2 linked regions of the Metabacillus sp. KUDC1714 genome follow. The main gene of each other region encodes a partner of the protein of the gene in region 2 in a complex. Links are inferred from orthologs where the notes say so. Each region holds a gene or a part of one and is shown on either strand. Other genes may lie near its edges. The genes, in order: HUW50_RS26040 and ptsP.

Evidence for each region.
Region 1: the proteins of ptsP (region 2) and HUW50_RS26040 are in contact, whole or in part, in an NMR structure (PDB 2MP0), measured with the Escherichia coli proteins. The link is inferred for Metabacillus sp. KUDC1714 from one-to-one orthologs.

What each region holds. Positions count from the first base shown.
Region 1 is NZ_CP055263.1:5,617,615-5,629,586, forward strand. The notes cover bases 3,301-6,158. They hold HUW50_RS26040 (PTS sugar transporter subunit IIA), read right to left. Parts: upstream 5,050-6,158; coding sequence 4,552-5,049; downstream 3,301-4,551. Other genes in these bases: HUW50_RS26035 (DEAD/DEAH box helicase), read right to left, coding at 3,301-4,408; HUW50_RS26045 (Hsp20/alpha crystallin family protein), read left to right, coding at 5,215-5,691; HUW50_RS27360 (hypothetical protein), read right to left, coding at 5,753-5,878; HUW50_RS26050 (hypothetical protein), read left to right, coding at 6,001-6,158. In the rest of the region: HUW50_RS26020 (SLOG family protein), read right to left, coding at 1-51; HUW50_RS26025 (CotD family spore coat protein), read right to left, coding at 189-488; HUW50_RS26030 (ribonuclease H-like domain-containing protein), read right to left, coding at 791-2,056; more of HUW50_RS26035, read right to left, coding at 2,132-3,300; more of HUW50_RS26050, read left to right, coding at 6,159-6,186; HUW50_RS26055 (sigma-G-dependent sporulation-specific acid-soluble spore protein CsgA), read left to right, coding at 6,192-6,440; HUW50_RS26060 (Acb2/Tad1 domain-containing protein), read left to right, coding at 6,501-6,761; HUW50_RS26065 (YppG family protein), read right to left, coding at 6,910-7,371; HUW50_RS26070 (hypothetical protein), read left to right, coding at 7,513-7,677; HUW50_RS26075 (DUF1798 family protein), read right to left, coding at 7,855-8,220; HUW50_RS26080 (hypothetical protein), read right to left, coding at 8,276-8,536; HUW50_RS26085 (spore protein), read left to right, coding at 8,714-8,812; HUW50_RS26090 (DUF2515 domain-containing protein), read right to left, coding at 8,880-9,863; Holliday junction resolvase RecU, read left to right, coding at 10,146-10,736; HUW50_RS26100 (penicillin-binding protein 1A), read left to right, coding at 10,811-11,972. UniProt on the Escherichia coli protein: The phosphoenolpyruvate-dependent sugar phosphotransferase system (sugar PTS), a major carbohydrate active transport system, catalyzes the phosphorylation of incoming sugar substrates concomitantly with their translocation across the cell membrane.
Region 2 is NZ_CP055263.1:3,988,590-4,000,697, reverse strand. Bases 7,123-10,116 are described here. They hold ptsP (phosphoenolpyruvate--protein phosphotransferase), read right to left. Parts: upstream 9,484-10,116; coding sequence 7,762-9,483; downstream 7,123-7,761. Other genes in these bases: ptsG (glucose-specific PTS transporter subunit IIBC), read right to left, coding at 9,841-10,116; HUW50_RS18315 (phosphocarrier protein HPr), read right to left, coding at 9,483-9,749; HUW50_RS18325 (transcriptional regulator SplA domain-containing protein), read right to left, coding at 7,360-7,602; splB (spore photoproduct lyase), read right to left, coding at 7,123-7,272. Outside these bases: HUW50_RS18360 (long-chain-fatty-acid--CoA ligase), read right to left, coding at 1-359; HUW50_RS18355 (hypothetical protein), read right to left, coding at 827-1,009; HUW50_RS18350 (peptidoglycan D,D-transpeptidase FtsI family protein), read right to left, coding at 1,256-3,349; HUW50_RS18345 (NAD(P)-dependent oxidoreductase), read right to left, coding at 3,594-4,463; HUW50_RS18340 (SDR family oxidoreductase), read right to left, coding at 4,538-5,323; HUW50_RS18335 (GNAT family N-acetyltransferase), read left to right, coding at 5,466-6,131; more of splB, read right to left, coding at 6,244-7,122; more of ptsG, read right to left, coding at 10,117-11,949. UniProt on the Escherichia coli protein: General (non sugar-specific) component of the phosphoenolpyruvate-dependent sugar phosphotransferase system (sugar PTS).

The sequences.
Region 1 (11,972 bases), 1.6 Mb from region 2 along the record:
AAAAACTCCTAATTCAAACGATTTATAGCCAGAGATTGTTAAAACCTTCACATTAATCACCTTATCAATATACGAAATAATACCACACATTATAACGATAAATAATGAGTACGTAAAAAAAGCATCTAACTTTGGGAACTTTTTATAATAAGAATAGGAGCTGAAAATTCAGCTCCTAATCCGTTTACTTATCGACCAAATGGACCAGGTCCAAATCCTGGACGAGGTCTTGGGCCTCCGAAACCAGGACCTCCGAAACCAAAACCTGGAGCTGGAGCTTGACCGTAAACGTTAAAGTGTTGATGTGTTACCTCATTCTCAACTGATTGAGTTTGCGGGAAATAGTGTTGATGCTTATAAAAATCATGATTCACAGTTGTTGTGTGTTGTGGATGGATGTGTGGTACGATCGTTTCAGAATAATTATTTTGTACACAACATTTAGTTGGGTGTACGATAGGTGCCATTACTTTCGGTCTACAATGCATATATCATTCTCCTTTCAATCATTTGTCTTACACTTCTAGCCTATGATGAAAGGGATGTACATGTACTAATGCAAGTACCTAATTTTATAGAAAAGCATAAAAGCTTTCTTTAAAGTTTGTGAAAATAAAAATTGTTAAAACGATAACGATGAAAAACAAGTATAATATATTTTTGTACACAATATTCTTCTCCCTTTTAAAAGTTCGTACAGTCACTTATTTTACATCGTTCAACAGAGATCTACAATTGGTTTATTGCTTGATCTATATAAATTCATAATTTCGTCATTTTTTTGACGAATTTACTCACTTTTTGCGCTTACCCGGGCAATATTTTCTGAATATTTCCGCTTCAGTCTATTTATTCTTTTTTCAACATCACGTATATCTAATTTCAGTAAAACTTGCTCGCTTTCATTTACCACCTTATACACAAGTTCACTATAGTGGATTGCATCCTCATAGTTTTTTTCCTTATGTTCATAGTATTTAGCCAATTCAATTGATGCTTTACAGGTAATAGTTTTATTATTTGATGAGTGGATTATTTCCTTCCATGATTCTATCGCTTTATTCCATTCTTTTTGTTTCTTATAATGCAGTGAGAGATTGTAATTTGCTTCATCCTTATTATTTGGTTCTTTTTCCATTAAGGATTGATAAGCTGAAAATGCAGATGATTTTTCCCCTATATAATCTAACCATCTGGCAATTTCATAGTGCTCTGATGCATTTGCTTCATTATCTGTTTCTAGAAGTTTTATAGATAAATGGATATATAGAGTGATAAGCGATAATACGTCAATTTCATTATGTTTGAGGACTCCCATTATGATATCTGGTTGTTGTTGTTTAACAAATTGAAAATAGAGCATTGGTGCTAGAAACCCAGGAATATCATTTTCTCGGGTAATATTAAGGATTTCAGTTTCTACATTAACAAGTCTTACGGATTCAAGCTCATTTTTCCAAAGCCTCCTTGCAGCATGAAACAGATCAAAATGACCAAAAGCCGGAAGACTTGGGACAGAATCTCGTATTAACGTGTGCCTAGTTTTTACTTGTGGCCAATCAAATGCTTTGCCATTGTAAGTAACAAGAGTTTTACTATTAATTCCTTGTAAAAAACTTTGATATAAGGCAACTTCATTGCCGGGTTTAGGTAATAAATGCTGCTTAATGACAACACGATCAGCAAAAACCTGAGCTTGACCTAATAAAAAGATCGTGTTCCCCGCTCCCCCGCCAAGTCCTGTTGTTTCAGTATCAAAGAAAAACAATTCACTTGCATCATGACCTTTACAAGATAACGGATGGGTTTGATCACTCTCATTCCACATCGAAACAATCTTATGGAATTCACCAAGCTGATAATGTCCGTGTTTATAATCTAAAGGATAGGTCACTTCCCTTATTAGACAGACTTGCTTATCATATGAAAAGACAGAAGTTTGATGCTCTTTCCACAAGTGATCAACTGGATCATGTTCTACCTGTTGATCACTTGAATCTTTTTCTTCTCTAATCACATGCTTTTTCAACCTATTTAATTTATTTTTTAACGACATTTGCCTCATCCTTTATTTTAGTATGGAGGAATAGGACAGAGCTACGATGATTTTCCTTCAATTTAGTTGGTGCTGTTATTCCTTAATAGCAAGTTTTGTAAGAAGCAGATACGTATCTTTTTTGATTGAATTTGAGATGCTTTCAGTCCCAATGCAAGAAGGACAGCCATTGTGACATGGGCAATTTGACAGTAAATTGAGCGCTTCTAATAGGACAGAATTCATTGTTTCGTAAATTTTCTTTGCTAATCCCACGCCTCCTGGGTATCGATCATATAAAAAAATAGTTGGTTTATTATTGTGGACCGCTTTGATTTGAGCAACAACGTGCAGGTCAGACGGATCGCACATTACTTTTAATGGTGCTACATGCTGAAGTACATGTGCTACTCCAATCAATGATTCTTCTAGACGTTTTTCTGACATATCTTCTTTATTAAATGAATGTATACTTATCCACGCTGCATTTGTATGGAGTTCTTCTTCTGGAAGATGGATAGGACCTGAACCGATATTTTCATGAGTATCAAATTTTATTTTTTTAAAAATCGTTGCCATCGCTTGAACGGTTACATCGCCAAATCCATACCCAGCACTTTCTTTCTCTATGAGCATGTCTTCTTCTAAAACCTTAAGTTGTACAGCCAAATTTGCATCTGTAAAATAGTCAACATCCACTTCCCTTACAAATGCTTTTTTCTCCTCCCAATCAAGCTTTTCCACTTGAAATTGCACCCCTTGATGTAAATAAATCGCTTCATCGTGTAAAAGAGTCATCGCACTAAATCGATCCATTTCCCCAATCACCTTTACACTCGCAATATCAGATTGATCGATAATTATGACATTTTCCTGAGAAGCTGAACGAAGGCTAATGTTATGCGCTGGGAAGGAATCATTCATCCAATGGTATGTGTTGTCGTTATAATATAGGACCCGTTCCTCTGCTAAAAATTGTAATATATCTTCTAATTCAAGTCCGTCAAATGTATCACCATTTTTAAAAGGAAGCTCAAAAGCTGCACATTTCAAATGGTCTACAAGGACGACGAGATTGTCTGGATTTATGATAGCTGTTTCAGGATTTTGTTCAAAGAAATAATTAGGATTTTGAATAATATATTGATCTAGTGGACTAGAGCTCGCAACCATTATTATCACTGCTTCCCCTTGTCTTCTTCCTGCTCTACCTGCTTGCTGCCATGCACTAGCAATTGTTCCAGGATAACCAGTCATGATACAAACTTGCAACCTACCGATATCAACCCCTAGTTCAAGTGCGTTTGTACTAACAACGCCTAACACGTCTCCGTTTCTCAGACCTTGTTCAATCTCTCTTCTTTGTTTTGGTAAATATCCTCCACGATATCCACGAATTGACTTTTGTTTTAGTTCGTTTTTTATAAGTTCTTGCAAATACGTTAATATGATCTCCACTCGTACTCGACTTCGAGCAAAAACGATCGTCTGGATTTTATTTTTTAAAAAATGCCCTGCAAGCCTTCTCACTTCAAGCGTTGCACTTTTCCTTATATTTAACGGCTTGTTCACAATTGGTGGATTATAAAAAATAAAATGCTTTTTACTTGATGGGGCCCCATTTTTAGAAATGAGCTCCATCTCCTTACCTGTCAGTGTCTCAGCTAATTCCTTAGGATTTGCTATTGTTGCAGATGTACATATAAATTGCGGGTTACTTCCATAAAATTGACAAATTCGTTTAAGGCGTCTTATAACATTGGCAACATGGCTGCCAAATATTCCACGATAAATATGAAGCTCATCAATTACGATATATTTTAGGTTTTCAAAAAGAGATACCCATTTCGTATGATGTGGTAAAATCGCTGAATGCAGCATATCTGGATTCGTAATAACGATATGTCCTGCCTTTCTAACCTTCTGTCGAATTGCGGGTGACGTGTCACCATCATATGTATAGGAATTCAACCCGACACACATTTCAGTTATAATCTCATTTAATTCCGATTTTTGATCCTGTGCAAGTGCCTTTGTCGGAAAAAGATATAATGCTCTACTTGATTCATCATTTAAAATTTTTTGCAAGACGGGAAGATTATAACACAACGTTTTTCCTGATGCGGTAGGTGTGACAGCAACAAAGTTTGAGCCTTTATTCGCAAATTGATAGGCCTCATGTTGATGTGTATACAATTCTGAAATTCCTCTGTTTTGCAAGGCTGTTTTTAAGCGTATATCTATATCATCAGGCAAATCAACCGCTTCCGCCTCTTTAGATGGGATCGTATGCCAGTGAACAATTTGTTCACAAAATTCTTTTTCTTGTTTTAAAGCATGAAGAAGACTTGTTAACGATTTTCTAAATTCCATTTTATTTCCACCTCTATCTTCATCCTACACAAATGTGGATGTTCAGTTCCTATTTTACCGAATAAATGTTCGCAAATAAATAAAAAGCAGAAATATTTTCTGCTTTGAATAAAAACTATTTTTATTTAATGTGTAAATATGAATTACTTAACTTTTACATCTAGTATATTTGAGGTTCCTTTTATTACCTTTCCTGATGAAACTTTTGTGATGTTTTCTAGAATATCTGAGTTCGTGATAACGATTGGCGTAATTGTGCTTGCGGCTTTCTCCCTTATCAAGGAAAGATCAGCGGTAATTAATGGATCACCCACTTTTACCTTTTGACCTTCTTTAACATGAACATCAAAGCCATCTCCATTCATACTAACTGTTTCAAGCCCAATATGTATTAGTAGCTCTAATCCTGTTTGCGAACGCAGTCCAATAGCATGTTTTGTGTGAAAGACTTGAATAACTTGTCCATCAATAGGAGCTACAATAACGCCTTCTGTTGGCTCAATCGCCATCCCTTCCCCCATCAATTTTTGAGAAAATACAGGATCCGGTACCTCTTCTATATCTAACAATTTTCCAGTTAAAGGGGCAAAAATTGATTCTTTAGTCACTTTTTCTTTTTTTCCAAATAATGATTTTAACATAAAAATCCTCCTCTTTGCTTTTATATTTACTTCCAGTATATTCAAAACGTTATGAACAACGGAATGATTTACCTAAACAAAATATCTTATATCTAAATACCATAAACCTTTTTTCAAACTCTTCATATAATAATTTGTAATTTATATTATGTAGGGTGGGTTAAAATGAGAAAAAAGGATAATTTGGTTAATAAAAATAAGGTGCAACCAATAGAACAGATAGACTTTTTCCAAATTGTTGATCAGTTTTTTCGCACAGAGCCATTAAAGCAATTTATGAATGAATTTGATACAATGCTTACTGATTCATTTCCCTATCACCATATTCATGTTAACACATATGAAACAGATAAAAATTGTATAGTAGAATTAAAAATTCCTCCCGTTAAAAAAGAACAAGTTAGACTTGAGCTATTTGACCAATATTTAACGATTTCTATCACGAATCGCGAAGAAATTAAAGAATTTAATGAAAAGTCATCTACATTTAGAAATTATACATCACTTGATAGCTTATCAAGAACAATTCTACTACCTTATCCTGTTAAAGAAAATGATATTAAAACAACTTTTAAAAAAGATTCCCTAATTGTTACAATACCCAAAAAATCAGAACACTTTTATATAGAAGATGATTTATAAAAATTTTACTATAACATAATGTTAATACAGTGAAAAGGTCAGACACTCCCTGAGTCTGACCTTAACTGTTTTTATGTGATTTACCACCATACTTAGGGTTTTCTTCTGGTGTTGGATCGTTCGCTAAATCTTTTGCAGAAGCTGTTACCTCGTTTTTTCTTGATTGTTTACGTTTTATTCTCACCATTTTTATCACCTCTTAACTTTACTATTACACATTAAGAAAAATCTATGACGATAAAAAAATCCAAATTTTGACGTGAGAGAAATCCTCTTTACTTCAAACACTAAAGCATGGAGGTGTAAAAAATGGACAAAAAGAAATCAGATCTGCCTGACTTCGATGAGTTAAACGATCGTGTTATCGCAGAACCAACTTCATCCCCAACTCTCGTAATCAAAACAAATTTAGATAGCAAAAATATTAGTAAAGATAATCCTTATTCAAAAACGTCTGAAACTTCAACAGAATTCAAAAACTTTTTTAAGGACTGATTACCATGGATTTTACATTAGGATATTTAACAGAAGCAATTTCAAATTATGATAGTAGCTCAGTAGCTAAAAGAATTAGCTTAAAATTAGAAAAAGGACAATTTAAAACTGAAAGAGACTTAGTGTTAACACTGGATGAAGATGAGATTCAATTTCTAAACAATGTTTTACCTGATGAAATTAAATATGCATTTAATGAACAAGATTTTATTAGGGGCAACCAATTAAATGAGGTTTATGAATTGTTGATTTAAGTTGTTTTCATATAGCATAAATTTAATTGTTGAAAATGTACCCGAGGGAGAGAAATTCAAATGAATAGAAACAGTAATCACTACATTAATATCAAATTCCAAACTGGTGCTATTGATAAGGAAGGCGTCAATGGGTGTCAAGTTGAAGACGTAATAAGTGTACTTGTTGAAAAACTAAAATCACACCAAAATGGTGATTTTGCCTGTCCAGAAAATTCTTTGGCAATCTCAAATTTACAAAGTGCAAACTTTGCACTACGTGTAAGGAAAGAACGATTGGAAGAGAAAAATCAAGGGAATGAATATGTTGAAACTTTTTAGCACAAAAAAATACTCGAATACTAATGTGGATGAAGTTAAACGTTTAAACGCTCAATCAGGATTATCTTATAATGAAGTGAAACAACTACTTGCTACACATTTAAAGAAAGAGCAAAAATGAGGTCTCCCTCGTATTTGCTCTTTTCTTTTATTTAAACATTGAGGTAACCCCTTTAAATAGCCCTCCCATCTGATTTACAGCACTCATCATTTGTCCTGCTGTATCCATCATTTTGTTAATATCTAATTGACCATCAGATTTTTTAAATTGTGAAATAACAGTCTGAAAACCTGTTGGCTGTTGCTTAAAGTTTGGTACTGGCTTAGGATATGGTGTTGGATATTGCGAGTTCATATACTGTCCATTTAACATACTATTGTTCCCATTTCCATAAAATGGTTGATAAGGATTTTGAAACTGTGGTTGGTATTGTTGCTGATAGGGTTGATAATACGGGTTTTGATATTGTTGCTGATACGTTGAAGTATTCATATTTTGGCCATTTTGAAAATCAGATGTCTGTTGCTCCAAAAAAGGAAAAGTCTGAACTGGTGGATAGTATGGACTTTCTCTTCTTCTCCTTCTTTGAAAAGCATGTTGTTGATTCATCAAAAATTCCTCCTCCCATTGATCGAATCCTAGTTGTTCTTACTATATGAATAAAATGCCTATTGGGTGAAACAAAATTCAATACATGAATATTGCTTGATTTGCTCATATTAGAAGGGAACACATTAAGGGGGGATTATCTTGGCAAGAGGGAAACATTTTAACCATAAAGAAAGAGGACATGATCCTACAATTCCAAAACATGGACAAGAAGTTTCTGCTAAGGAAACTGAACATTTAGCATATGCTATTGAACCAGTCGCAAGTGAAGATCAAGATCCAGTTAGTATTAAGACAGAAAAGTAATGTACAGAAGCGCAAACACCTGTTTAGCTACGTATAACTAAGAGAGACAGCGATTCAAAGTTGACTTAGCGTAAAAGGATTGTGAAGTTCACTAGTCGTTGGGCGCTTGAGCTGGATGTTAAGTGTTATCAACAGTACAGAAATTTTATTTTATATGAACGTAAATAAGGGACTGCTCTAGTCAGTCCCTACTTCAATCTCTGTCAGAATACTATCAATGATATATTCCACAGAATTATGGAGATTATGAAATCTTTGATTATTTACATCCTTATAAAATGACTGTAGGACAATCTGCTCAATATTATCAATAGTTGATTCAATTTGTGAAAGATGGATATATTTAGGTTTATGTTCCTTTACCCAAGCCTCTGCTAACGGCTTCCACATAGTTGCTTGTTTCATAACCATCTCAAATGCTGGCTTTACCTCATTATAAAAAAGCGATTCAGTTTTTTCTGGTTTTTGCTTTATTTTTTCAAATCTAACCTTACAATCATTTAAAAGCTGCAGAAGCTCTTTTGAAAACATGATTAATTCCATTTAAAGCTCACCTCTGCACTTATCATACCAAATCAGTTAAAATAACGCACATTACTTAAATATTTGTTGCTACAAAAGGAAAGCAGGAAGCATGAGACTGATAACTATCATTCTTTAGTTGTGTTTCTTTTTCAATGCTTAAACAAGAAATTAGTTCAGTTAGCTGCAGATCAATACGACTAGCATCCTCCCGCAATTTAATCTCCATTTTATTAGTTGAAACCTTAGCTATAAATACTTCCTCAAGTGCCATAAGCTCTTGTTCTAATTCTGCTAATTTTCCTTCAATTACACTCTTATCAATGATATTTTTCAACGTTCTCCCTCCTCTTCCTGTTAATTAATTCGCTGAATATTTATGACTACCTTCATGCTTGACAAAACTAGTTTCTATTCGTCAAAGAAAATGAAAATGTACATCCTTCGACATCTATGTTCGACCTGCATGGAAACAAATACGTTAGTAAAGACTACTTAATAGGAGGTGCTAACTATGGCTAAAAAACCAAAAGGTAAACAACAATCTGTAGAAGAAAAAGCACGTAATACAGGAGATAAAAAGCTGGATGGCCCTAACCGACCTTCAACGTAAAGGGTATAGGGTATTTAAAACTATTTCACCAATGAAACGAAAGCAAGGACTACCGTCCTTGCTTTCTTTATCCATTTCTCCAATACTCTTGAAGTAATGTTAGTAAATGTAATTGATCTTGCTTATGTCTAAACCAATTAGTTAGTTCATAGTTTTTCGGGATTTTGGGCTCTTTAAACCACTTTTTTGAATTTTGACCATGAAACCAATCTTGTTTTTTTTCGTCTATACTATGTGAAACCATTGGATATGCTGTTCGTAATAAGGGTGTTTCCCTTTTAATTTTTTCGGGAAAGGTTTGTTCATAATCATATCTTGAACCAGTGTGTGGAACAGACCTGGAAAAAGTCAAAAATTGTTCATATAAACCAGCGGAGAATAGTAACCAAGCCAATCGCTTACCAAGTTCAATCCTATTTGTCAGATTATTAAAGTTATAAACAGAAAAACCAAAAAGTTCTCCACTTAAGGTTGGGAAAATAACTGTACTAAAGTGCAACATATCTTGAATTTTATAAGGATTCTTTTTAAAAACTAAGCTCTTATACTGTTTATTATTTATTACAGGAACTTGAATTACATTTTGCTCATTAATAATAAGTGCAGTTAATAATCGATTTGTTTGTTTATTACACCAAAAATAATTCCATTCTTTTAACATAAATTGAGATACCTGAAAAAAATCGAATAAATAAAAAAGTGGCTTATTTAACTTTTTTGACCACTCATAAAGTAAGAGTTGAGGGTATGCATCTTGAAAAATTGTCCAATTTGCTCGTTCATATATCATAAAAAGCAAAGATCTCTGGTCCATACCTAATGCTTTACGGAACCATTCCCCCTGCAGGTCTGTCATGCTCCAGCCTGCATTTCTAGAAACCATACTCGCAAGGTATGACCATTTAATTTCTGGATGAAGTTCATAAAAGTCTTGATATGCTTTTGTTCTAGATATATTGTCGTAATTTTTTTTTCTTGTCGTATTAACTATAGATGTGATGATTTCTTGATCACTAATGCTATTTTTCGCTAATGGTTTGCTGTTAATCATTGTCCCACCTCTAATAAAACAAATTAAAAATATGCCAAGCCATGTTCAATTAAGAAGAAATAGCTTATTCTATACTCTGTGCCTGAGATCAGTTATATTATTTAACAGCTTAAAGAAATTTTCACGAAATAGTAAGCGGATATTTCTCCCTTACCGTTATACAAATTATCGTCTCCTAAACGTTTAGAATGTACACATTAACAAAATTGAAACTTTTTTAACAAACATTTCTTGATATTTTTGGTATGATAGGTAGTAGTTTCGATGAGGAGGTCAAGTATGATTTTTCGTTACCCTAACGGAAAGCCTTATGAACCAAAGGAACAATTCGTACATAAAAAACAGCAAACGATCACTTATAGCAATCGCGGGATGACACTTGAGGAAGATTTAAATGAAACAAACAAATACTATCTTGAAAGCAAACTAGCTGTTATACATAAAAAGCCAACACCTGTCCAAATCGTTAATGTTGACTACCCTAGAAGAAGTGCAGCAGTGATCAAAGAGGCTTATTTTAAACAGAGCTCAACAACAGATTATAATGGGATTTATCGTGGTAAGTACGTTGATTTCGAAGCAAAGGAAACAAAAAATAAAACATCATTTCCTTTACAAAATTTCCATGCTCACCAAATTGATCATATGAGAAATATTGTTGAACAAGGTGGGATATGCTTTGTTATTTTGTCAGCATTTAATGAATTTTATTATTTAGAGGCACAAAACCTGTTAACCTTTTGGAACCGTCAAGAAACTGGAGGAAGAAAGTCAATTACACATGATGAATTAAATGAACATGGGCATAAAATCCCTTTAGGATATCAAGCAAGGATTGACTATCTAAAAATTATAGATAAACTATATTTTTAAGATAAATTCAAATATGAATCGTTACTTATAATAACGCTTTTAATGAAAGCCTATTATGAAAGGTTGGTAGTAAAATGTCAGAACAATATAGAAGTCGTGAAGAGCGGAAACGACAACAGGCGCAAAACTCGCCAAAGCAAAAAAAACAACGAAAACAAAAAAATAAGAAATCATCTCCATTGTGGAAAAAGATTTTATTAACATTATTAGCAATTGGTATCGTGGGAATGGTTGCAGGTGGAATTACATTTGCAGCAATTGTAGCTGGGGCACCTCCTTTAGATGATAAAAAATTAAAAGATTCTTTCTCCTCAGTCATCTACGATATAAATGGCGAGGAAATTACTGAATTCGGTCAAGTTAAACGGACATATGTCCCTTATGATGACATTCCTAAAGTTCTTGAAGAAGCAGTTCTTGCAACAGAGGATGCACGTTTTTATGAACATAACGGGGTGGACATTATCCGTCTAGGTGGTGCACTTTTAGCAAACGTAAAAGAAGGCTTTGGTGCCGAAGGTGGTAGTACAATAACACAGCAGGTTATTAAAAACTCCCTTTTAACAACTGAAAAAACGATTACACGTAAAGTTCAAGAGGTATGGCTAGCATTTCAATTAGAACAAAAATATTCAAAACAAGAAATTATTGAAATGTATTTAAATAAAATTTACTTTCCTGGAAATGTATATGGTGTAGCACAAGCTGCAGAATCGTTTTATGGTAAGGACTTAAGTGAGCTAGAGCTTCATGAGGCAGCAATGATCGCTGGTATTCCTCAAAGTCCAAATAACTATAATCCAAGAACAAATCCTGAGAGTGCAGAGAAACGACGTAATATCGTGTTAACATTAATGGCTAAGCATGGTTTTATTACAGAAGCTGAAGCCGATGAGGCAAAGAATATTCCTGTACAATCTACTGTCATCGAACCGACTGAAAAAGCAAACCCTTATCATGCATTCGTTGAAGAAGTTATTGAAGAGGTAAAAGAAAAAACTGATATTGATGCAGGATCTGCTGGATTAGAAATCTATACTACTTTAGATCCGAAAGCTCAAGATACAGTCGAAAATGTGCTAAATGGTGATACACTTAATTATCCTGATGATAAGTTACAAGCTGGTATCGCCTTAATTGATACTCAGACAGGTGAAATTCGAGCAATAGGTGGCGGACGTAATCAACCTGTTGGTGGTTACAATTACGCTACAGACACTAGACGACAACCAGGAT
Region 2 (12,108 bases):
GAGTCATTTACAATATACTCTAGTTCCCTTTCGACTAGCATTGGGTTAATTTGTGTAACGATTGCACCAGCTGTTAGTGCACCAAAGTAAGAAACAATATATTGAGGACAGTTCGGGAGCATAATAGCTACACGATCTCCCTTTTGAACACCTGATTGCTGTAAAGAGGATGCAAACGCAAACACCATTTTTGCAATCTCGTTATATGTTAAACGAATACTATAAAATGAAACAGCTTCATGATTTCCATAGAATTGAACAGTTTGCTGAAGCATTTCGGGAACGGAAATTGGAGGTATTACCACTTCGTTTGGTATATGATCCGGATAAGTAGAATACCATTGCTTTATATCTTCCATTAATTGATCCTCCTCAAAAAAATATTTTAATAAAATCAAATAATAATAAATTGGCTATATCTTTTAAACTGAATGAATTTAGCTAGAAATTTCTCATAAAATCCTATATATCCCAACCTCTCCAATCATAGTAAGCGTTTACATTCTTTTTAAGAGCATGTGTCTCTGCTCAAATTTACCGGTACAGTAGTCATCTAATCTACCTTACTTTTTGATAAAGTAGGCATTTAACCACCATTGTTCTTTGAATGTTGAAATGCTGATAAAGAAGATTCTTTTGGGTAAATATATTCGACCATAGAAGTATGTATTCGCTCTTAATGGTTAATTCCCTTTTCTAATTTAGGGAAAGTTCACATAACTTTGTTCCTTTTCAGATGTAGAGTCGTCTTCTATTATCTTATTATAAATCTCACAAACTCTTCATTTTCTCAAATGTAATAGAAAAAAGAGACACTTGGTCTCTCTTAATGACTTCCCTTATATTCGCCGTTATTTTTGGATGCCTTTTCTTTTTTCGCTTTGTCTTTATGAATTTTATTTGTTGCAGCACTACCTAGCTCATGGCTAAATTCTGAATCAATGACGGCTGAATCAAAGCCCTTTTTATTTTTTTGTTGTGGATCGTTTTTCTTTGTACGTTTTGCCAAGTTATTTCACTCCTTTTAGTTTACACGATTATTTTGTGAAAAATAGCGGAATTTATGTACTAGAGTTAGTAGGGAAATATATGCATGCATAGCATTTAATTAGTTTAAAATTCCAGTTATTATTTGTGAATTTACTCTATTTTCCTATCCCTTATTAAAAAACAGAGTCTAAATCATGAGATTTAGACTCCGTTTTTGTTTTAAAATTCACATAGAGTTAAGCATTAGTCCATAAGAATGTTGCATTTAATCCTCTTCTTTTGTGCTTTCTTCCATGTCTATTTCAGTTGTTGTTACGTATTTCTTTTGAAGATCTATATAAGCTTTAACGATCCGATTGGCAATATGTTTGTTTACAGCATCACTATCATTACTTGCCCATGGAACAACTACACTAAATGCTACCTGAGGATTTTCTGATGGATAATATCCAACGAAGTTTAAATTATTCGTTTCTTTTCCCCAGTACTGACGTTTTGGTCCATAATAATTAGTTTGTGATGTACCCGTTTTACCAGCTACATCATAATCAATATATCTAGAAGCTGTCCCTGATGTAACGACAAGCTTAAATCCCTGTTGAACTCGTTCAATTTCTTCTTTCGTATTATTCACTTTATTTAATACTTTTGGAACTTTATCAACAACAATTGGTCCAAGTTCAGCTTCTTCGACAGGTGCATGGATACTTGTAACGATTCGTGGTTGAACACGAGACCCTCCATTTGCAATAACTGAAACGTATTGTGCCAATTGAAGAGGTGTATAAGTATCAAATTGTCCGATCGCAATATTTAATAGCTTACCTGCAGTATCAGGTACACTTTGTAAACCTGATGACTCTTGTGGTAAATCGATGCCTGTGTGAACTCCTAAGCCAAATTGTGCAAAATAATTTCGAAGCCTTTGGAAATCCGCTGCTGATACGTCAATTGGTCCATGTTTTACATACGTTACATCTGCAATTAGCATCGCAACATAAAACATATATACGTTAGATGAAAGTTTTAATGCACTTAAATCAGACATTAGTCCTAACGGCTTGTAAGAGCCAATTGGTTTTGGGTTTCCTTTAAAATAAAGGGGAGTATCATAATATGTTTTACCAATTGGCATTCCAAACTGATAGCCAGCTAGAACAGTTGCTCCCTTAACAGTAGAACCTGCTTCATACTGGGTAGCAAAAGCTCCATAAGCAAAGTCAAGCATTTCTCCACTTCGATTTTTATCATTAAGCTGCTTACCAACCATTGCTAAAACATCACCTTGATAAGGATCCATCATAACAACAAATGCTCGATCCATTAAAAAGTGACTTGAACTTGCTTTTCGTAATTCATCCTCTACGATCTCTTCGACCTTCATTTGTAGCTCCATATCAAATGATAGCTTTAAGTCATACCCTCTTTGTCCCTCATCAACAACTTCTTCAGAAACAATGCTGCCACTTTTATCTGAAACATACTCAACCTTTGCTTTTTGCGGATTTAAGTAATCTTCATATTGATATTCCAGATAGGAAGTTCCTACACGTTCGTTTCGGGCATAGCCTCTTGCGGTATAATAATCTTCACGCGATTGAAGAATTCCTTGTTCAGGTGAACTAATTCCACCAAAGATCGTTTGCAATGATTCATACGGGTAAGATCTTCCCCAATCAGTGATTACATCAACACCTGGGAGTACTTCTAAATGCTCTGCAACTAGAGATACTTCTTTATCCGTTAAATTTAAGGATTTTACAACCTGTGGTTCATATTGATAACCCGAGGAAAAACGTGTGTAAATATAGGCAAGTTCTTTTTCTTTGTTATTCCCCTTAATAGCTGCTACTTCAACTTCAGGCACACGATCAACCTGTAATTTATACGTTTCTGAAGGCTTTAATTCTAATTCTTTCTTTGAAAGCAGATTTTTAGCCTCTTCTGGATGTGACGCCAACCAATAGTCTTTTATATCTCGATCTTTTAGCTCTTCATCTAAAAATTCAGTTTCGTAATTAATATACTCCGCAAGCTTTTTTGCAGTTTCGATTTTGTCTTCAGCCTTTGTTGTTTTGTCAACAGTATATGTAATTGCTGGTACACTCTCGTTGTCAACAACTACTCTGTTGTAACGATCATACATTTTCCCTCGAGGAGCTGGTAAACTTGCATAATCTGATTCAGTTCTTGCTACTTCCTTAGAAAATTCTTCACCTTGTACAATTTGAACGACACCTAAACGAACGATAAGTGCAACGAACAGTAAGAAGACAAGGAAAAAGAATACATTTATCCTAACATATCTTGATTTTTTTAGTTTACGATGCTCAGATGCATTTGCGCCTTGTTCTGTCATAGTAGGTTCCTCCCTTTTTATTTTTTAGAATCTATAAAATAGGCTCATATTATCATTTTAGTCCACCCTTTATTTTACCACTAACATAGGTGTAGTTATAGCCTAAGATTATTAAAATAATGTGAATACAACGTAGTTACAATTGAAAAAGACAATGTGAGGTCACATTGTCTTTTAGACACATTTAATAGACGTTTTCCATTTAAATTAGTTTCAAATGGAAGGCTCTTGCTCTAGAATTTTTTTATTCGGTCTTCCATAGCTTTAGTAATGCTTGTGTTCCACTGTTCTCTTCACCTGACTTAGCAAGCTGTTCATAAAGCGTATGTGCAAGCTCTAATCCTGGTGTGTTTACATTCATGTTATTAGATTCTTCTAAAGCAATCCCCATATCCTTTATAAAATGCTTAACAAAAAATCCTGGTTCGAAATCATCTGCAAGCATCCTAGGCGCTAAATTACTAAGTGACCAACTTCCTGCAGCACCAGTTGAGATACTCTTTAGTACATTGGTTGCATCTAAGCCTGATTTTTTTGCATAAGCGATCGCTTCACAAACACCTATCATACCAGAGGCGATTGCAATTTGATTACACATTTTTGTGTGCTGACCTGAACCCGCTTCTCCTTGATAAACAATATTTTTTCCCATTACTTCAAACAATGGTAAACATGTTTCAAAAGCTGCTTTATCACCACCAACCATAATTGCTAGTCTTGCTTCTCTTGCACCAATATCTCCTCCTGAAACTGGAGCATCAAGTGAATATACTTTCCTTTCTCTAGCTTGTTCATAAATTTTTTTAGCTAATGTTGGTTGTGATGTCGTCATATCAATTACATATGTATTTGGTTTTGCAGCTTGTAAAATTCCATTTTGACCTAAATAAACTTCTTCTACATCCTTTGGGTAGCCAATCATTGTAATAATGATATCACTAGCTTTAGAAAGTTCATTTACCGAATCCTTCCATCTTGCTCCTACTTTGAGAAGTTCTTCCGCTTTTTCTTTCGTCCTTGTATAGACAGTTAAAGGGTAACCTGCTTTTAAGATATGATTTGCCATACTATTCCCCATAACCCCTAGGCCAATAAATCCAACTGTTGGTTTCATTTAAGTTTCCTCCTGATTATTAATATTTGGCTTATGACATAAAATAAAGAATTTTTCGAGTCATCCCCCATTTATTATATGGACTTCAACATACCACCATCAATTAATAAGGTTTGTCCTGTCATATAACTATTTGCATCAGATAATAGAAAGCTTACATAATTCGCAAATTCGTTTGGCTCTCCATATCGTCCTAACGGTATCGTCTTCTTCATCTTTTCTTCGATTTCTTCTTTTGTCATTCCTTGCCTATCTGCTGCATCGGCATCTAAAAACGCTACTCGTTCTGTAGCAATCCTACCTGGTGCAACCGTGTTAATTAAGATATTATATGGTGCAAACTCGCTTGCTAGTGTTTTTGTTAAGCCAACAATTCCTGTTCGAAAAGTATTGGACAGGATCAATCCTGGAATCGGTTCTTTTACTGAGGATGAGGCTATATTGACAATTTTCCCACCGTTGTTCTTCATATGTGGTAAAATTTCTCTCATAATTCTAATATAGCTTAATAGATTTAATTCAAAAGCATGTTGCCAATCATCATCTGTCATTTCTTCAAATGTTCCAGCTGGTGGTCCTCCTGCATTATTAACAAGGAAATCAATTGAACCGAATGCGTCTACCGTTGTTTCGATGAGTAGTTTAATTTCATTTGGACTTTTTATATTACACGAATAAAATTCAATTTTCCCTTTACTAGAAAGCTCTAGTTCTTTTTTTACAGCTTTTAATTTTTCCTGATCACGACTGGATATCATGACATTAACACCTTGTGCAGCAAGCTTTTGAGCAATTGCTTTTCCTAATCCTTGGCTTGATGCAATAACAAGTGCGTTTTTTCCTTGAAAACCTAGATTCATTTTTCGCCACCCCATATATAATAGATACGTTTATTTTATCACTTTCTAAATAACGTATGAAATAAAGTCTCCTGAAAATTAATACTTATTAGAAAATGAATGCCTGCTTATTTTTAATTTTTTTATTTAGGAGGTAACTCAAATGTTTCGGAAAGAACTTTATTTATTTAATGATGGAATACCTGTTAAGACTGTTTTTCGTCAATATACACAAACTGATTTTGAACAGTTGCTTTTGATTCAAAAAGAAAGCTTTCCACCTCCATTTCCTTCAGAGTTATGGTGGAATACAGACCAGTTACAAAATCATGTGAACTTTTTTCCTGAAGGGGCCATCTGCGCTGAAATTGACGGTAGGATTATTGGTTCCATGACAGGATTGATTGTTCAATTTGATCATAATGTTCATCAATATCATTCGTGGGAAGATGCCACAGATAATGGGTATATAACTAATCATCTTCCTTCAGGCAATTCTTTGTATGTTGTTGATATTTGTGTTGCACCTTCTTACCGGAAATTAGGTGTGGGTAAGTGGTTAATGCAATCGATGTATAAAATTGTTATCTCGTTAAATTTGGAACGATTGATAGGAGGTGGAAGGGTACCAGGCTATCATAAGGTTAGTAAAGATCACTCGATTAATGAGTATGTGGACGCAATATTAACTGGGAAGTTAAAAGATCCTGTTATGTCTTTCTTATTACATTGTGGTAGAACACCGGTTTGTCCTGTGGAAAATTATTTGGAGGACGAGGACTCTTGTCATTATGGTATGTTGATGGAATGGAAAAATCCGTTTACATAGAAGAAATGTAGCAGCAAAGTCAATTGTGTATTGGCACCTACTCAGGGGCTTTCCCCAGCAATTGTCGGATAACACGGTAGTCATAAAAGAAAGACAGGTTCACCTCCTGCCTTTACGTAAAATATTCAACCTTTGCATTTGGAAAGTAGTGATCGACATAATCCTCAAGTGTTTCACGAAGCTCTTGTTCTTGATCTTTTGGGTAAATGTATTTTCCAATCCCATATCTTCCCCATTTGTATCGTCTTTCTTCTTCATTTAATTCAAGCTTTGTTTTGGGGTAGTTTTTTTGGATGACTCGTTTTGCTGGTTTGGTGAAACGATGCTGAATCATTTCAAAGGTAATATCATCTCTTACATCAGATGGAAGTTGGGCATCAAGCTTTTCAAATAATACTTTATAGCCCTCCTGCCAGTTTTCATGGATATAAATTGGTGCAACAATAAAACCTAAAGGGTAACCCGCCTTTGCCACTTTTACTGCAGCCTCAATACGTAAATCCAAAGATGAGGTTCCTGGTTCAAAATTCTTAATTACATAATCAGCATTGATACTAAATCGGAACCTTGTTTTCCCATTGTGGTTTGCATCTAATAAATGATCGACATGATGAAATTTCGTTACAAAACGTAACCTTCCCATATTTGTTTGACCAAAGAATTCAATGGCTGATTTTAACGAATGTGTTAAATGATCTATTCCAACAATATCTGATGTACATGATGCTTCAAATCGTGTAATCTGTGGTGCACGCTCTTCCATATAGCTTTGAGCCTGATTAAGGATCTCATCAACATTTACATATGTCCGTATGTATGGCTTACTTCCCATTGTTGTTTGTAAATAGCAATAATGACAGTGACCCATACAACCAGTTGCGAGTGGAATTGCATATTCAGCTGAAGGTTTGGAGCTATCGAATTCTAATGTTTTTCTAACACCTACTACAAGCGTAGACTTTGCTGTGCGATATTGTTGCAGATGATTATTACCAGGAATATTTCGAACTTGATTATGAGATGTTGTTTCCCTGATCTCAAGCCCCATCTTTTCAAATTTCTCCTTCAACTCAACACCACGGGGATATTCTAAAGCTCTAGGCTCGATATATACTAATTGCGGTACAAATGGTTTAATCAATTTGATCTCATCTCCTAAATAGAAAAGACTTCTATATGGATAACCTTTGCTTATTCTCCATTTGTTAATCGAAATAAATATTTCCTGTTAATCGTATTGTTGATAATCAAATAATTGATTGTATAGCTCTTCAGCCTCATCAAAGCTTGAAAAGACAGCATCATCATCAGCTAAAGGATGATAAGCATCGTGTAGAAACAGGGCTAACTCTTTAGGATTATTTGGATGCTCTACGATTTCTGCTTTTTCAATATTGGCTACATTGGCAGCATGCGGATTTCGGTATATTACATATACCTCTTCACCAATCTGAAAATTGTTTCCTTCCATTGAAACACAACCTCCTAAAATGTACATTCTTAAAGGTAGGTTCCCCAACTTAGCTCATAATATAAAATGGAAAGTTCATCAGAAAGCACCTAGCCTCTGTTAGTACTCAATAACATTTAACCAAAATAAAAAGACAAGCTAGTAGCCTGTCCTTTTATTTTATGAAATATGGAATGTCTCTTTAACAAATTCAACAACTTCTTCAGTTGTGCTCATTGCTAAAACTTTTTCTTTAACGCTTTGAGCCTGCTCTTTAGAAAGCTCTTTAATTTGTGTACGTGCAGGAAGGATCGATGTAGCACTCATTGAGAACTCATCAAGTCCTAGACCAAGTAATAATGGAATGGCAATTTGATCGCCTGCCATTTCTCCACACATACCAGCCCATTTTCCTTCTTTATGTGCTGCATCAATAACCATTGAAATTAGGCGTAAAATCGCTGGATTGTAAGGTTGATACAAGTATGAAACACGCTCGTTCATACGGTCAGCAGCCATTGTGTATTGAATCAAATCATTCGTTCCAATACTAAAGAAGTCAACTTCTTTGGCAAATTGATCAGCCATTACAGCTGTAGATGGAATTTCCACCATCATACCAATTTCGATTGAATTTGATACTTGTACACCATTTGCAACTAGCTTTTCTTTTTCTTCTAATAGAATTGCTTTAGCTTCTCTAAATTCAGAAACTGTTGCAATCATCGGAAACATGATTTTCAAATTACCATAGCTGCTTGCACGTAATAATGCACGTAGCTGTGTACGGAAAATGTCTTGTTCTTCTAAACATAAACGAATCGCTCTAAACCCTAAGAACGGATTCATTTCTTTTGGAAGATTTAAGTATGGAAGCTCTTTGTCTCCACCGATGTCTAGTGTACGAACAACAACAGGTTTTCCTTCCATTCTTTCTAGAACAGCTTTATAAGCATCAAATTGCTCGTCCTCTGTTGGAAGCTGATCCCTACCCATGTAAAGGAACTCAGTACGGTATAGACCTACTGCTTCTCCCCCATTTTCTAATACACCTTTAACATCATCAGGTGTACCAATATTCGCTGCAAGCTCTACATGTTGGCCATCTTTTGTAACAGTTGGCTCGTTAACTAGCTTCGCCCACTCTGCTTTTTGAGCTTCGTATTTTGCTTTTTTCTCTTCATATTGAGCAATAACTTCTGATGAAGGATCAATAATTACATCTCCATCAAGTCCATCGACAATTACCATGACACCATTCTCAATACTGGATGTAGCTTGTTTCGTACCAACTACTGCTGGTATTTCCATTGAGCGGGCCATAATTGCTGAATGAGAAGTACGTCCGCCAATATCTGTTGTAAATCCCTTTACAAATTGACGATTTAACTGAGCTGTATCAGAAGGTGTTAAATCTTCTGCAATAATCACAACTTCCTCGGATATTATGCTAGGATTTGGAATTTGAACACCTAACAAATGTGCGATTACACGTTTTGTAACGTCACGGATATCTGCTGCGCGCTCTTTCATATACTCGTTGTCCATTGATTCAAACATAGAAACAAACATATCAGCCGTTTCTTTCATTGCAAATTCAGCATTAACACCTTCAGTGCTTACCTTATCTAATACAGGATTAAGCAGCTCAGGATCACTTAATACTAATAAATGAGCTGCGAAAATTTCAGCTTTATCCGCACCTAACTCACGGTTAGCATGCTCTTTAATTTTTTCAAGCTCAGCTTTTGATTGGTTGATTGCCAGTTCAAAACGCTGTTTTTCAGCTTCTTTGTCTGTTATCTCTTTTTTTTCAATCTTTAGTTCAGGTTCCTCCAAGCGGTACGCTTTTGCAATCGCAATACCCGCTGAAGCTCCTATCCCTTTTAAGTTCGCACTCATTATTCGCCAAGCCCCTCATTTTTAAGTGTTTGTTCGATACCTGCGATTGCTTCGTCCGCATCTCCACCAGATGAAATAATTTTAATTTGAGAGCCTTGAGGAATACCTAAAGACATTACACCCATAATTGATTTTAAGTTAACTGTTTTGCCATTGTATTCTAAGTTAACATCTGCATCAAATTTGCTTGCTGTTTGTACTAATACTGTTGCTGGTCTAGCGTGAATACCTGTTTCTGCTGTTACTGTAAATGTTTTTTCTGCCATTTTTCATCATTCTCCTTTAAGTTACAATATTCTACAAAATACTATTTTATCAGCCACACGAATCAAAAGACAAGTGTGGCGTATTTATTTCTTATTGTTCAATCGAGATTATGTTCTCGTCTTTAGCAGTTACATTACCATTTGCTTGTAGTTTTATTGTTTGTCCTTCTTTAAGGTTAGTGAAAACTATTGGAGTCATAACTGTTGGTGCGTTTTGTTTCACATATTCAAGATCTACTTCAAGCAATTTTTGACCTTGCTCTACAATGTCACCTTCTTGAACAAATGTTTCAAAGCCTTCACCTTTTAGATTTACTGTATCAATACCGAAGTGAATTAAGATTTCTTTTCCACCATCTGATTGAATTCCTATTGCATGCTTTGTCGGAAACACATTTAAAATTTTACCGTTGACAGGTGAAACAACCGTTCCATTTGTTGGTAAGATTGCAAATCCATCACCCATCATTTTCCCTGAAAATACTTGGTCAGGGACTTCAGTAATTTCCTTTATTTCCCCTGTTAGAGGTGAAACAAGTGTTTCTTCAACTACATTATTTTTCAAACCGTCTGCCACAACATCTTCAACTTGTTCTTGTACTTCTTGAGTTTGCGAATGTGTTTTATTTACTCTTGGTTTTTTTCCAGCCATTACATCTTGAATTTGCGTTTTCAAGTTATCTGACTTTGGTCCGAAGATAGCTTGGATATTATTACCAACTTCTAATACTCCAGATGCACCAAGCTTTTTCAAGCGGTTTTTATCTACCTCTTTTGCATCATTTACAGTTACACGTAGACGAGTAATACATGCATCAAGATGTTTGATGTTTTCTTGTCCACCAAGTGATTCTAAAATTTGCACTGGTAATTCACCAGCAGTTGTTGGTTTTGAATCGCGTGCATCAGTTGTTTCGACCTCAGTATCTTCACGACCAGGTGTTGCAAGATTCCATTTACGGATCGCAAAACGAAATCCGAAGTAGTAAATAACCGCGAGAACTAAGCCTACTGGGATTACTAACCACCAATTTGTTTGTGAGTTTAATACACCAAATAATAGGAAGTCAATTAATCCACCAGAAAATGTCATCCCTATTTTAACATCTAAAAGATGCATGGTCATAAATGATAAACCAGCAAAAACTGCATGTATTCCAAATAAAACCGGAGCCACAAATAAGAATGAAAATTCAAGTGGTTCTGTAATACCTGTTAAGAATGAAGTTAATGCTGCAGAACCCATTAAACCAGCAACAATTTTTTTATTCTCAGGTTTTGCTTCATGATAAATTGCTAATGCTGCAGCAGGTAATCCAAACATCATGAATGGGAATTTACCAGTCATAAATGTTCCTGCAGTTAAATCTTGTACACCATCTTTAATTTGGTTAAAGAATATCGTCTGGTCACCACGTACAGTATCACCAGCAGCATTCACATAAGAACCAAATTCAAACCAGAATGGCGAATAGAAAATATGATGTAAACCGAATGGTATTAATGAACGTTCAATCACACCGAAAATAAAAGCAGCTAATGTTCTATTTGCATCTAACAAGTTTGTTGAGAATGCATTTAAGCCAGATTGAATTGGCGGCCATACAAAGTACATAAGAATTCCAAGTAATACAGCTGAGGCTGCTGTTGCAATTGGAACAAATCGTTTTCCGGCAAAGAACCCTAAGTATTGTGGCAATTCTATTGTAAAGAATTTATTGTACATATAGGATGCTAAAACACCTACAATAATCCCACCGAAAACACCTGTTTGCAATGTTGGGATACCAAGTACATTTCCATAAGCAGCACTATGACTTGCTAAAAACTCTGCTAATGCTGCCGAATCTGTAGGCATTACACCTAAGCCTTTTAAAATACTGCTCATCGTAACATTCATAATTAAATAACCGATTAAAGCAGCAATACCAGCAACTCCATCTCCGTTAGCAAGACCAATTGCAACCCCAACGGCGAATAAGACAGGTAGATTTGAGAATACGATATTACCTGCGTTTTCCATTACACTCGCAATCAAAACAACCCAATCGCTTGTTAAAAATGGAGCAAGATCAGTTAATGTTTCATTTTGTAAAGCATTACCCAATGCCAATAATAGTCCAGCAGCTGGTAATAATGCAACCGGCAACATTAGAGCACGTCCTATTTTTTGAAGGACGCCGAAAGCATTTTTAAACATGTTAATAACCTCCATATATATTTTGATGACAAAGAGCAACAAAAAAACAATGAAATAGTAAAATCACTTTGTGCTTTAACCGTTTACAACCTAGACTGGAGTCTAAAAACAAATAAAAAAGGCATGGTGAACAGAGATTTATCTGCTAATAGGTATACT